Loktanella sp. M215: one gene and its partner. The protein of the gene in region 1 interacts with the protein of each later gene in a pairwise test. Links are inferred from orthologs where the notes say so. Each region holds a gene or a part of one and is shown on either strand. Other genes may lie near its edges. The genes, in order: gyrA and gyrB.

Evidence for each region.
Region 2: the proteins of gyrA (region 1) and gyrB interact in binary tests that used the Escherichia coli proteins (3 or more experiments, as listed by UniProt). The link is inferred for Loktanella sp. M215 from one-to-one orthologs.

What each region holds. Positions count from the first base shown.
Region 1 is NZ_WMEA01000001.1:2,952,910-2,959,339, reverse strand. What follows is about bases 867-4,199. They hold gyrA (DNA gyrase subunit A), read left to right. Parts: upstream 867-1,248; coding sequence 1,249-3,999; downstream 4,000-4,199. Other genes in these bases: GLR48_RS14575 (hypothetical protein), read left to right, coding at 4,122-4,199; GLR48_RS14585 (usg protein), read right to left, coding at 867-1,052. Also shown: rocF (arginase), read left to right, coding at 1-697; more of GLR48_RS14585, read right to left, coding at 786-866; more of GLR48_RS14575, read left to right, coding at 4,200-4,874; GLR48_RS14570 (hypothetical protein), read left to right, coding at 5,014-5,721; methylenetetrahydrofolate--tRNA-(uracil(54)-C(5))-methyltransferase (FADH(2)-oxidizing) TrmFO, read left to right, coding at 5,761-6,430. UniProt on the Escherichia coli protein: A type II topoisomerase that negatively supercoils closed circular double-stranded (ds) DNA in an ATP-dependent manner to maintain chromosomes in an underwound state.
Region 2 is NZ_WMEA01000001.1:1,227,389-1,233,553, forward strand. The notes cover bases 835-3,902. They hold gyrB (DNA topoisomerase (ATP-hydrolyzing) subunit B), read left to right. Parts: upstream 835-1,193; coding sequence 1,194-3,611; downstream 3,612-3,902. Other genes in these bases: GLR48_RS05980 (pentapeptide repeat-containing protein), read left to right, coding at 835-1,094; GLR48_RS05990 (abortive infection family protein), read left to right, coding at 3,699-3,902. In the rest of the region: GLR48_RS05975 (LysE family translocator), read left to right, coding at 1-239; more of GLR48_RS05980, read left to right, coding at 321-834; more of GLR48_RS05990, read left to right, coding at 3,903-4,940; GLR48_RS05995 (glycosyltransferase), read right to left, coding at 5,119-6,165. UniProt on the Escherichia coli protein: DNA gyrase negatively supercoils closed circular double-stranded DNA in an ATP-dependent manner to maintain chromosomes in an underwound state.

The DNA of each region.
Region 1 (6,430 bases):
CCTGATGGCCGCAGCACAGGAAGCCGCCCCGCGCGGCCTGCCGATTTTCCTTGGCGGCGATCACGCACTGGCGCTGGGCTCCGTGGCCGGCATGGCAGCCCATGCCGCATCGCAGGATCGCCCCTTCTACGCCCTCTGGCTTGATGCCCACAGCGACATCCATACGCCGAACACCACCGACAGCGGCAATCTGCACGGAACGCCCGTCGGCTACGTCATCGGCCGCGAGGGTTTTGGGGCCTTCCCGCCCCTGCCCGCCCGCGTCGATCCCGGCAACATCTGCATGATCGGCCTGCGGTCCGTGGACGGCGCCGAACACGCCGCCCTGCTCGACATGAACGTCGACGTCGTCGACATGCGGGTGATCGACGAGACGGGGATCCGCACGCCCCTCGCTGCCTTCCTCGACCGAGTGCAGGCCGCAAACGGCATGCTGCACGTCAGCCTCGACGTCGATTTCCTCGATCCCGGCGTCGCCCCTGCCGTCGGCACCACCGTCCCCGGCGGCGCCACCGTGCGCGAAGGCCATCTGGTGATGGAGATGCTCTGCGACAGCGGCCTCGTCACCTCCCTCGATCTGGTGGAGCTCAACCCCTTCCTCGACGACCGCGGCAAGACGGCGTCCCTGATGGTCGACCTGACCGCCTCGCTTCTGGGCCGCCGGGTCTTCGACAGACCGACCCGCAGCCACGCCTGACCTTCTTCTGGTCAAAAATACTTCGGGGTTTGGGGCAGAGCCCCAAGCCGATTTTTCCACGAAAAATCGGAAAGCCCGGCAGCCAGCGTCAGTGGTAGTGAAATTCACCCACGACGTTACGCCATTCGCCGGGCGCGATCAGCTTGCGGTGGCAGTAGCGCACGGACCGCAGCGGGCCGTCTAGGGTGTCCCGCCAGAAGCCAATGAATTTCAGTAGACGGTCGTGATCGGGGGCCAGATCGTAATCCTGCCAGATGTAGGTGTTCAGCACATGCGGGTAATCGGGCATGTGGTAGGTCAGTTCGGCCGTGGTCAGCCCGTAGCCCTTCAACATCAGTTCCGTCTCGGTTGTCATCGCCTGTCTCCTGCTCTGTTGCGCCTCCATGATCCCAGACTTTCATCGGACACTTAAAAGTCAATGAAAACATGCTGTTGGCAATCACGACCAGCGGCTGCCAAGGCAAGCAGGCATCAGGCGTTGCACACCAGATCGGGTATCTGTTATGTTGGCTTAACCCAAATCTAGGTTCGGCATCCAGCAAGGCAGTCACGTGAACGATACACCGGAAACCCCTGAAAACGATGACGAAAATGCCACGCCAAAGTGGACCTATGACGGCCCGTCCGTCACCATCGAACACGAGCTGAAGACGGCCTACCTCGATTACGCAATGTCGGTCATCGTCAGCCGGGCGATTCCGGACCTGCGCGACGGGCTGAAGCCGGTGCACCGGCGCATCCTTTACGCGATGCACGACACCAACAACACCTTCGACAAGCCCTACCGCAAATCCTCGCGCCCCGTGGCCGAGACGATGGGCAAATACCACCCGCACGGCGATTCCGCGATCTATGACGCCCTCGTGCGGATGGCGCAGGATTTCTCCATGAGCCTCGTGCTGCTGGATGGTCAGGGCAACTTCGGGTCCATGGACGGCGACAAAGCCGCGGCCTACCGCTATACCGAAGTGCGGATGCGCAAGGTCGCGAACTACCTGCTGGACGACATCGACAAGGATACCGTCGATTTTCAGTTCAACTACGACGGCAAGGACCGCGAACCCACGGTTCTGCCTGCCAAATATCCCAACATGCTGGTCAATGGCGCTGGCGGCATCGCCGTCGGCATGGCGACCAACATCCCGCCCCATAACCTGGGCGAGGTCATTGATGCCACGCTGGCGCTGATCGACAACCCGGACCTGACCTCCGAAGACCTGATCGACTACATCCCGGCCCCCGACTTTCCGACCGGCGGCTTGATCCTTGGCCGCTCCGGCGCGCGCAAGGCCTACCTGGAGGGGCGCGGTTCGGTCATTATGCGGGCCCGCACCCATACGGAGGAAATCCGCAAGGATCGCTGGGCCATCGTCATCGACGACGTGCCCTATCAGGTGAACAAATCCGCGATGATCGACCGCATCGCCGAAGCGGCCCGCGAAAAGCGGATCGAGGGCATCGCCCACGTACAGGACGAATCCGACCGCAACGGCGTGCGCGTCGTGGTCGAGCTGAAGCGGGACGCCACCGCCGACGTGGTCCTGAACCAGCTGTTCCGCTTCACGCCGATGCAGACCAATTTCGCCTGCAACATGCTGGCCCTGAACGGCGGCCGGCCGGAAACGCTGACCCTGCGCCGCTTCCTCACGGCCTTCGTCGATTTCCGCGAAGACGTCGTCGCCCGCCGCACCGCGTTCGAATTGCGCAAGGCGCGCGAGCGGTCGCACATCCTGTGCGGTCTGGCCGTGGCTGTCACGAACATCGACGAAATCGTTGCCACCATTCGTAAATCTGCCGATGCGGGCGAAGCGCGCGAGGCGCTGATGACCCGCCGCTGGCCCGCGCGCGACATCCTTGAATACATCGCCCTGATCGACGATCCGACCCATACGGCGAACGACGACGGCACCTACAACCTGAGCGAAGCACAGGCCCGCGCCATTCTGGAACTGCGCCTGCAGCGTCTGACCCAGATCGGCGTCAAGGAAGTCACCGACGAGCTGAAAGAGCTTGCCGCCAAGATCCGTGACTACCTCGAAATCCTCGGATCGCGCGACCGGATCATGCAGATCATCCGCGACGAATTGAACGAGGTGAAGGACCAGTTCGCCGTCCCCCGCCGGTCGGAAATCGTCGACTGGGCCGCCGACATGGACGACGAAGACCTGATCGAGCGCGAGGACATGGTCGTCACCGTCACCTCCGGCGGCTATATCAAGCGCACGGCACTCGCCGACTTCCGCCAGCAGCGCCGCGGCGGCAAGGGGCTATCGTCGATGGCGACCAAGGAAGAGGATGTCGTCACGACCCTCTTCGTTGCCAACACCCATACCCAACTGCTGTTTTTCACAACGGACGGCATGGTTTACAAGCTGAAGTGCTGGCAGCTGCCGCTCGGCAGCCGCACCGCCAAGGGCAAGGCCGTCGTCAACATCCTGCCGATCCAGCCCGGCGTCTCCATCGCCGCGATCATGCCCGTCGACCGGCCAGAGGCGGACTGGGACGATCTTCAGGTGGTCTTTGCCACGTCCAAGGGGACCGTGCGCCGCAACAAGCTGTCTGATTTCACCAACGTGAACCGCGCCGGCAAGATCGCGATGAAGTTCGAGGACGAACAGGCCGACAACACCCTGATCAACGCCCGCATCGCGTCCAACGACGACGACGTCATGCTGGTCACGAATTCGGGTCGCGCGATCCGCTTTCCGGCGACGGATGTGCGGGTCTTCAACTCCCGCGCCTCGGTCGGTGTGCGCGGCATCCGCCTGAGCGGCAGCGACACGGTCGTCTCCATGTCGATCATCAGCCACTTCGAAGCGGAAGCGTCTGAACGCGCAGCTTATCTGAAGATGCGCCGCGCCATGGCGGGTCTGGCCGACGACGCCGAAGTTTCCGATGACGAGGACGACGTGGCACCGGGCGCGATCAGCCAAGAACGCTATGCCGAAATGTCCGCGGCCGAGAATCTGATCCTCACGATCACATCAAAAGGGTCAGGCAAGCTCAGCTCCAGCCACGATTATCCTGTCCGCGGCCGTGGCGGCATGGGGGTCACGGCGATGGACAAGGCGATGCGCGGCGGCGACCTCGTGTCCTCCTTCCCGGTCGATCTGTCGGACCAGATCATGCTGGTCACCTCGACCGGCCAGTCGATCCGCGTCCCCGTCGACGGCATCAGCTTCCGCTCGCGCGGGGCTGGCGGCGTCAAGGTGTTCGACACCGCCAAGGGCGAAGAGGTCGTCAGCGTCGCATGGATCGCCGATCAGGGTGACGCCGACGGAGAAAGTGTGGAAGAGGCGTGATGCTAATGCCACTGCAGCGCATTTAATACGCGCTTTGTCCTCCGGCATTTTCGGCCGCTGTTCATTTCGCTTAAGAGCATAATCAGGCCGCCACTCACGCGCGGCCAGTTATGAGGTAAAGCATGAACACCAATTTCTGTGCCATTATCGGCATGGTTCTGACATTTTGCGGCTCGCAAAGTTACGGACAGACTTTTTCCGGCGGAGATATTTCGCTCGGGTATGCCGGTTTGACTGACAGCGATTTGAAGACGTCCGGATATGCTTTGAATGCGAGCGGCGAAGCTGCACTGACTCGTGAACTCTCGGTTCAAGGCGATTTCGGCTATACGAATGGCGAAATTGGCGGGTTTGACGGCGATATCCTTTCACTCGCCGCACATGGCATCTACAACGCCAGCGAAAACGCTTCATTCGGCATTTATGTAGGCCAAGACTCCTCGGACGGAGACAGCATCAAATTCTATGGTGTGGAAGGCGGTTACGGCTACAATCAAATCAAGGTTGACGGCTACTTCGGTGTCACGGCAATTGACAGTGGCCCTTTTATCGACGGTGGCGTGGGTGATGTCGACCTGAATCAGATCGGTATGTCTGCCACCTTCATGGTGAACGACATCTTCACGGTCAGCGGACGCTATGACCGTATTCGCCTGACCGACGCTATCGGTGCAAATCGTATTGGTGCAGGTGTTGGTGCCACACTCCGTAACGATTTCGAACTGGCTGCAGAAGTTGGTCGCATCGAAGGCGATGTCTTTGGCTATTCCGATAACGCGACATACGCCAATGTCTCTGCTACCTATTCATTTGGCGGGCCGCGTGGCGCGACATTCGAGCAGCGCGGTATTGCCAAAACCCTTCTTGGCTTCTGATCCGCTGAAACCCTGACGCAACAGATTGTGGCGCGCGCCAGCCGCGCGCCACGCCGCGTCTTGCCATAGGACTTCGTGCCGGATAATTTCGACGTGCAAGAGGCAGCAAGCCTTGGAAACAATAATTGAGGCGTGTAACATGATCTATAAAGCAGCACTTGCTGCCACCGTTCTGGTGGCCGCATCATCCGCCGCCATGGCGCAGGAGGTTACCGGCGGTGAACTGGGCATTGAATACAATGCTCCCACCAACGGGTCCGACTTCGGCGGCACCACTTATTCCGGCGGGGTCGAAGTGGGGTTCATGCAGACCTTCAGCCTGTCCGCCAATGCGGCCGGCTACAAGCCCGAAAATTTCGACACGACCGCCAGCAACGTCACGTTGCACGGCACGTATCACCTGTCCTCTGCCACATCGGTTGGCGGTTTCTATGCCTACGACAGCGCGGACGGCGGCGACGCGAGCCTGATCGGTATCGAGGGGTCCAGCGCGTTCATGGGCGGCGACGTCGGCGGCTACCTTGGCCGCACCGTCAGCGAGGATGAGAACGGCACGCTGCTCGGCGTCGACGGCAGCTATGCGCTGCGGAACGGCTTCTCGCTGCTGGGCAACGTGGATCTCTACAACGTCGAAGGGGCAACGCTCAGCCAGGTATCCGTCGGCGCGGAATACCAGATGGAGGTCGGCCCCCAATTCTATGCGCAGGTCGGCCGGATCACCGGCAACTACGACGGGCAATCCGACGGCGTCGGGTTCTTTACCGTCGGCGCCAAAGTGGCTTTTGGTGCCTCGCGCGGCACCACCTTCACGAACCGTAGCATCTTCGAGGTCCTGCCGGGCTTCTGAGCCTTTGCAAATCGGCCCGCGGTGTCCTACATCGCGGGCATGACACATGAATTGCACATCATCGGCGGCGGCATGGCCGGATCAGAGGCCGCCTGGCAGGCCGCAAATGCGGGCCTGCGGGTCGTCATCCACGAGATGCGCCCCAAGGTCGGCACCTTCGCCCACCGCACGGGTGATTTGGGAGAGATGGTCTGTTCCAACTCCTTTCGGTCCGACGACCACGAGCAGAATGCCGTGGGCCTGCTGCACTGGGAAATGCGTCAGGCAAACGGCCTGATCATGCAGACCGCGGCGCAGCATCGCCTGCCCGCTGGCGGCGCCTTGGCCGTCGACCGCGACCCCTTTGCCGCCAGCGTGACGGCTGCATTGAAATCGCACCCCAACATCCTGGTTTCATACGAGGAAATCACGTCCCTGCCGGATGACGGCCAATGGATCATCGCGACCGGCCCGCTGACGTCCGGCGCGCTGGCCGAGGCGATCCGGGTCGAGACCGGCGCCGACCAGCTGGCTTTCTTCGACGCCATTGCCCCCATCGTCTACGCCGAGACGGTGAACATGGACGTGGCCTGGAAACAGTCCCGTTATGACAAGGGCGAGAGCGAGGACGAGCGCACCGCCTACCTGAACTGCCCGATGACCAAGGACCAGTACGAGGCCTTCATCGACGCCTTGCTGGAGGCCGAAAAAACCGAATTCAAGGAAGGCG
Region 2 (6,165 bases), 1.7 Mb from region 1 along the record:
CGATCCTGTTCTACATGGGCGTTTTGCCGGGGTTCTTCGACCTGACCCGCCTGACATGGCCCGACATCGCGGCGATCTGCTGTCTGTCGCTGGTTGTGCCGCTGACGGGCAACCTGATCCTTGCGTATTTCTTCGGACGCGCCCGGGCGCTGTTGCGCTCGCCCGAGGCGGTGCGTCGCACCAACCGCATCGCAGGCACCCTGCTGATCGCCGTCGGCTGCGTCATCCCCCTGATCTGACCGCGGCGTCCGCCATTCAGATGACTAGGCCCACCGCCGCGGCCCCCTTAGACTGCAAGTCCAGAGACCGGAGGATCCCCGATGTACCCGAAAACCGCCCTGCTTGTGTTCTGCCTGCTTTGCGGACCGGTGCAGGCGCAATCGCTTCTGTCAGGCGTCGACATAACCTCGCCCGCCATGACAGAGGCGACGATGACCCGGGACGAGGTCATGCAGGCCCTGTCGCAGGGCGCGGCGGACCTGACCGGCGCGCGGCTGAATGGTCTGGACCTGTCGGGCGTCGACTTTCAGGGCGCGACCCTGCGGCTGGCGCGGCTGAACAAGGCCGATCTGACGGGGGCGAACCTCGACGGTGCGACCCTTGACCAGGCCTGGCTGATGGAGGCGCGTCTGGACGACGCCAGCCTGCGCGGGGCGCATCTGTTTCAAGCCCAGCTGATCGGCGCATCGGCGCGGGGTGCGGATTTCACCGATGCGCTGGCCTCCGGCAATTTTACCAAGGCCGATCTGACCGGCGCGCTGTTCACCGGGGCCGATCTGGGGGCGGAACTGGGGAATCAATCCATGGGTCTGATGCGGGGTGATCTGACCGGCGCGATTGCGACAGGCGCCGATTTCACCGGCGCCCGGCTGGTGCGGACCGTGCTCAGCTTTGCGATCCTGACAGGCACTGATTTCAGCGGCGCCGACCTGTCCACGGCGAACCTCGCCGGGGCCGATCTGACCGGCGCGCGCCTGACCGGTGCCGACATGACCGACACCGATGTGACCTCTGCCAAGCTGCGCGGGTTGGTGGATACGGACGCGTCCGTGCTGACCCCGGCGCTGAACCTGAACCGGGCGCTGCGCGACTAGCGCGCCGCGCTGTGCGGGGCCACAAAATATGGTGCGTCAGGCGTGACATAGTCTGACAAAAAGCATATATTTTGCGGGTAATAGACAGGAAATTCCCGCATGTCCGACGATACCGCCGAAAATGCCGCATACGGCGCTGATTCCATCAAGGTTTTGAAGGGGTTGGAAGCCGTCCGCAAGCGGCCCGGCATGTATATCGGTGACACCGACGATGGGTCGGGCCTGCACCACATGGTCTACGAAGTCGTCGACAACGGCATCGACGAGGCGTTGGCCGGTCACGCCGACCACGTTTATGTCCGCATCAACGCGGATTCCTCGGTCTCGGTCGGTGACAACGGCCGCGGTATCCCGGTCGACATGCACAAGGAAGAGGGCGTTTCGGCGGCCGAGGTCATCATGACCCAGCTGCACGCGGGCGGCAAATTCGACAGCAATTCCTACAAGGTGTCTGGCGGTCTGCACGGCGTCGGCGTCTCTGTCGTCAACGCCCTGTCCGACTATCTGGAACTGCGCATCTGGCGCAACGGCAAAGAGCATTACGCCCGCTTCGAAGGGGGTTACACGACCGAAAGCCTGCGCGTTGAAGGCGATGCCAATGGCCGCAAGGGGACGGAAGTCCGCTTCCTCGCCAGCCTCGCAACCTTCTCCAACCGCGACTTCGATTTCCATACGCTGGAAAAGCGTCTGCGCGAACTGGCGTTCCTGAACTCCGGCGTGCGGATCATTCTGGAAGATGAACGCCCCGCAGAACCCCTGCGGACCGAACTGTTCTACGAAGGTGGCGTCAAGGAATTCGTGAAATACCTCGACCGGTCGAAATCCTCGATCCTGCCGGAACCGATCTATGTGCGCGGCGAGCGTGACGATATCGGGATCGAAGTCGCGATGTGGTGGAACGACAGCTACAACGAAATGGTGCTGCCCTTCACCAACAACATCCCGCAGCGCGACGGCGGCACGCATATGGCCGGCTTCCGCGCCGCCCTGACGCGAACGATCAACAACTATGCCCAGACGTCAGGCATCGCGAAGAAGGAAAAGGTCAGCTTTACCGGCGATGACGCCCGTGAAGGTCTGACCTGCGTGCTGTCGGTCAAGGTGCCCGATCCGAAATTCTCCAGCCAGACCAAGGACAAGCTGGTCAGCTCCGAGGTCCGCCCTGCGGTCGAAAACCTCGTCGGTGAAAAACTGGCCGAGTGGTTCGAGGAGAACCCGAGCATCGCCAAGGTCGTCGTCGGCAAGATCGTGGAGGCCGCACTGGCCCGCGAGGCCGCCCGAAAGGCCCGCGACCTGACCCGCCGCAAGACCGCGATGGACGTGAACTTCCTTGCCGGGAAACTGAAGGATTGCTCTGAAAAAGACCCGTCGAAAACCGAAGTCTTCCTCGTCGAGGGCGATTCTGCCGGCGGGTCCGCCCAGACCGGTCGGGATCGTGGCACGCAGGCGATCCTGCCGCTGAAAGGTAAGATCCTGAACGTCGAACGCGCGCGGTTCGACCGGATGCTGGGCAGCCAGGAAATCGGCAACCTCGTCATGGCGCTGGGCACCGGCATCGGGCGGGATGAGTTCAACATCAAGAAGTTGCGCTATCACAAGGTCATCATCATGACCGACGCCGACGTTGACGGCGCGCACATCCGCACCCTTTTGCTGACCTTCTTCTTCCGCCAGATGCCGGAACTGATCGAGGGCGGTTACCTCTATATCGCGCAGCCGCCGCTTTATAAGGTCGCGCGCGGCAAGTCAGAGGTCTACCTGAAAGACCAAGCCGCGATGGACGAATACCTGATCGAACAGGGCATCGAAGGCGCCATGCTGCGTCAGGGCAACGGCGAGGAAATCAGCGGTGCGGACCTGCGCCGTGTGGTCGACGATGCGCGTCAGCTCAAGCGGGTTCTGGATGCGTTTCCAACGCATTACCCGCGCCATATTCTCGAACAGGCCGCTATTGCCGGGGCCTTTGCCCCCGGTGCCGTGGCAGAAAACCTGCAAGGTGTCGCCGACAAGATCGCCGTGCGCCTGAACCTGATCGCGCTCGAATGGGAACGCGGCTGGCAGGGCCGGATCACGCAGGACCACGGCGTTCGCCTCGCCCGCATCCTGCGCGGCGTGGAAGAAGTCCGCACCCTCGACGGCGGCCTGCTGCGCTCGGGTGAGGCGCGCAAGACCGGCACGTTCACGCAGGCTCTGCAGGACGTCTACGACCTGCCCGCGACGCTGGTCCGCAAGGACCGCAGCCAGCTGATTCACGGCCCCCTCGACCTGCTGGCCGCGATCCTCGAAGAAGGTGAACGCGGCCTGTCGCTGCAGCGTTACAAGGGATTGGGAGAGATGAACCCAGAGCAGCTTTGGGAAACCACCCTCGACCCCGACGCCCGCACCCTGCTGCAGGTCAAGGTCGACGACGTGGCCGAGGCGGACGATCTGTTCACCAAGCTGATGGGCGACGTCGTCGAACCGCGCCGGATCTTCATTCAGGACAACGCCCTGAACGTCGAGAATCTGGATTTCTGACGGGCTGTAGGATCGCGCATAATCGTGCGCGATACCCAAAAGGTTGCGCGATTTTCCTAAAGGTTTGCGCGGGCAATGCCGATACCTATGAGATACCTGAGCATCAGACGCGAGATCGAAGGCAGCCTGCCCACCGTGGCGGAACTCCTTCGCCAGAAAGGTGAGCACGATGCCCTCCGCGCTATGAGCCAGGCGGATATCGAGATCGAGGAAGTTGGCTACGACAACTGGAACGGTGGCACCGAGCTCTGGACTGTCTTCCTTCGCGTCCCGGTCAGCGTTTTCGTATCGTTCGAGGACCGCCGGGACGAGATCGCCGGGATCATCTCGAAGAACCTCAAGGTCGTCGCGGGCCAGGACAATGGATACTGGGTGAGCGCGGCGATCTCGCCGATGCGTGCGCCGCCGCCGGATCGGCGCCTACCGAACGGGAAGATCGGCGAACGGACGCGCGCGGCCATCCTCGATGAGATGCGTGCCAGGGAAACTGTCTGGCACGGTGCCTTAAATGAAATCGCTTTCCTCAGCCGCATCTTTAATCTGACCTCCCTACCTTCTCATGACAGCCGGTTCCAGAACGCCCAGCAGGACATCTGGCAGCACTGCATCAACAACTTCGACTGGCCACAGGACTGGGTCTACAGTGACCCGCGCTTACGTCTCTATGCTGCCGATGAGGATATCTTCCTGACGTTCATCTGCGAGGTTCTTCATCCCATCGTTCGCAAAGACGACTTGGAGCAGGACGCGCTCGCCAGGGCGTTCAATGGTCACCTACGGGCTGACGGGTGGGAGCTCGTCGAGGATGCCATCATCGATGGACGGCCGGCTTATGTGCCGCAACTCAAGGTTCACGCCTTGGGTGGATCGGTCCAGCGCATCAAGGCCGTCGCGGCTACCTTGAACTCGGACACGCTCTACGAGGATTTACGGCGCCTTGAGCGTATCGGCGACAGCGAGCCAGGCGAGGCGATCGCCTTGGCCAAGGAAATCGTAGAGAGCTGCTGCAAGCTGATCTTGGATGATCGGAGGGTAGAATATTCAGAAAAGGCGGAGATCCCCGAACTGCTGAAGCTCCTCCGCAATGAGATCAAGATCATGACGGACGGGATCGACGAGAGCGCCAGAGGCGCGAATGAAATTATAGGTATTTTGACCAGCTTGGGGAATATCGCTCACTCTCTCGCTCCGTTGCGGAATGCATACGGCAAGGGCCATGGTCGCGGGCGAGAATTCAAGGGGCTTCAACCACGCCATGCCCGCCTTGCGATTGGGGCCGCCAGCACTTTCGTCGATTTCGTATTGGATCGTCACCTGTCCCAAAGGTAGACCGGAGTAGTCAGATCAACGTCCGTCCTATCTCGTAGTGAAACTACGGTTTGCATGTTCGATCTTATTATAGAAAGGGCGGTAAGCCGACCTTCGCTGCGCTTTGCGGCGAGATCCGGTGTGCGGACAAAGCGCGCTTTCGCTGAGGTTGCTATACGGCTGCTATTGCAAATAACTTTCAATGAGCGACCGCTGCCATAATCCATTTCGGTGGTGCTGTGTGTGCAGGACGAATGTCTTTTACAACTTCAGCATCATGCCGCCGCAGAATCCGTGTAAGAATGCCATATGTCACAGCAAAAGCGCCTGCTGCCTGCGTAGAATTGTCGAGGCCCTGCGTGAACAGCATTCTGATCAGGATGTCGCGGTGAACGTCGTCGAGGTCAGCGAAGGAAATCTGAATGAGGGTCTCATCCTGATTCTCGACATAGGCTGCGATCTGACCGAGTTTCGGGATATCGATGCGAAGCCAGCGAAAGTTGTAGCCGACGTCTTGCAGGTTTGGCAGACGCAGACCGGCACCAGAGACCGACAGCCATTCAAGCCGCGCGGTAACGTTTTGGTTCGGGCGTGTGCCGATGAAGCAGGGGATGTCGACGGGAAAATGCTCTGCTTCGTCCTGTGACGGTGCGGTCACTGCGGCGACCTGAACCACCGACAGGATAATCATGGTGACGATCCCCCAAAACGTCAGGAGTGGCATCTGGTCCGCCGACAGCACGATACGGGTATTGTAACTTGCATTCGCGACGAACCCCAAAGCGGTGATGATGATCAGCGCGAGGGGTGCATAGATCATCAGACGGTCAACTGTTTGGCCTTGGGCTGCGCGGCCCTTTGGCGTGACCTTGAAGGCATGACCATGCGGCCGGATCAGTGTTGTCACGATGGTCGGCAGAATCCGTGGCGCCTGCAAGGCTGCGGGCACGGTCGCCGCGAGTGGAAAGAAGCTTTTCGGGTCGAGCAGCCGCAGCGCAAGCAGCGTCGCGATGAGAGTTGGCACCTGGTAGTCGATCAACTCGACCGTCGGCGTCATCGGCAGCGGCGACCAGCCAGTCCACAGACAGATCGCCGGCACCACGAGCGAGGTGATCGTCATCACCGGCTGGATCATCCAGTGCAGCGGAAGAAACAGGATTCGGTGGTGCAGCTTGAGGTTCGGCCCGAATGGTCCGTCGCGCAGATAGAGGATCTGGATCGCACCACGGGCCCAGCGGGCGCGCTG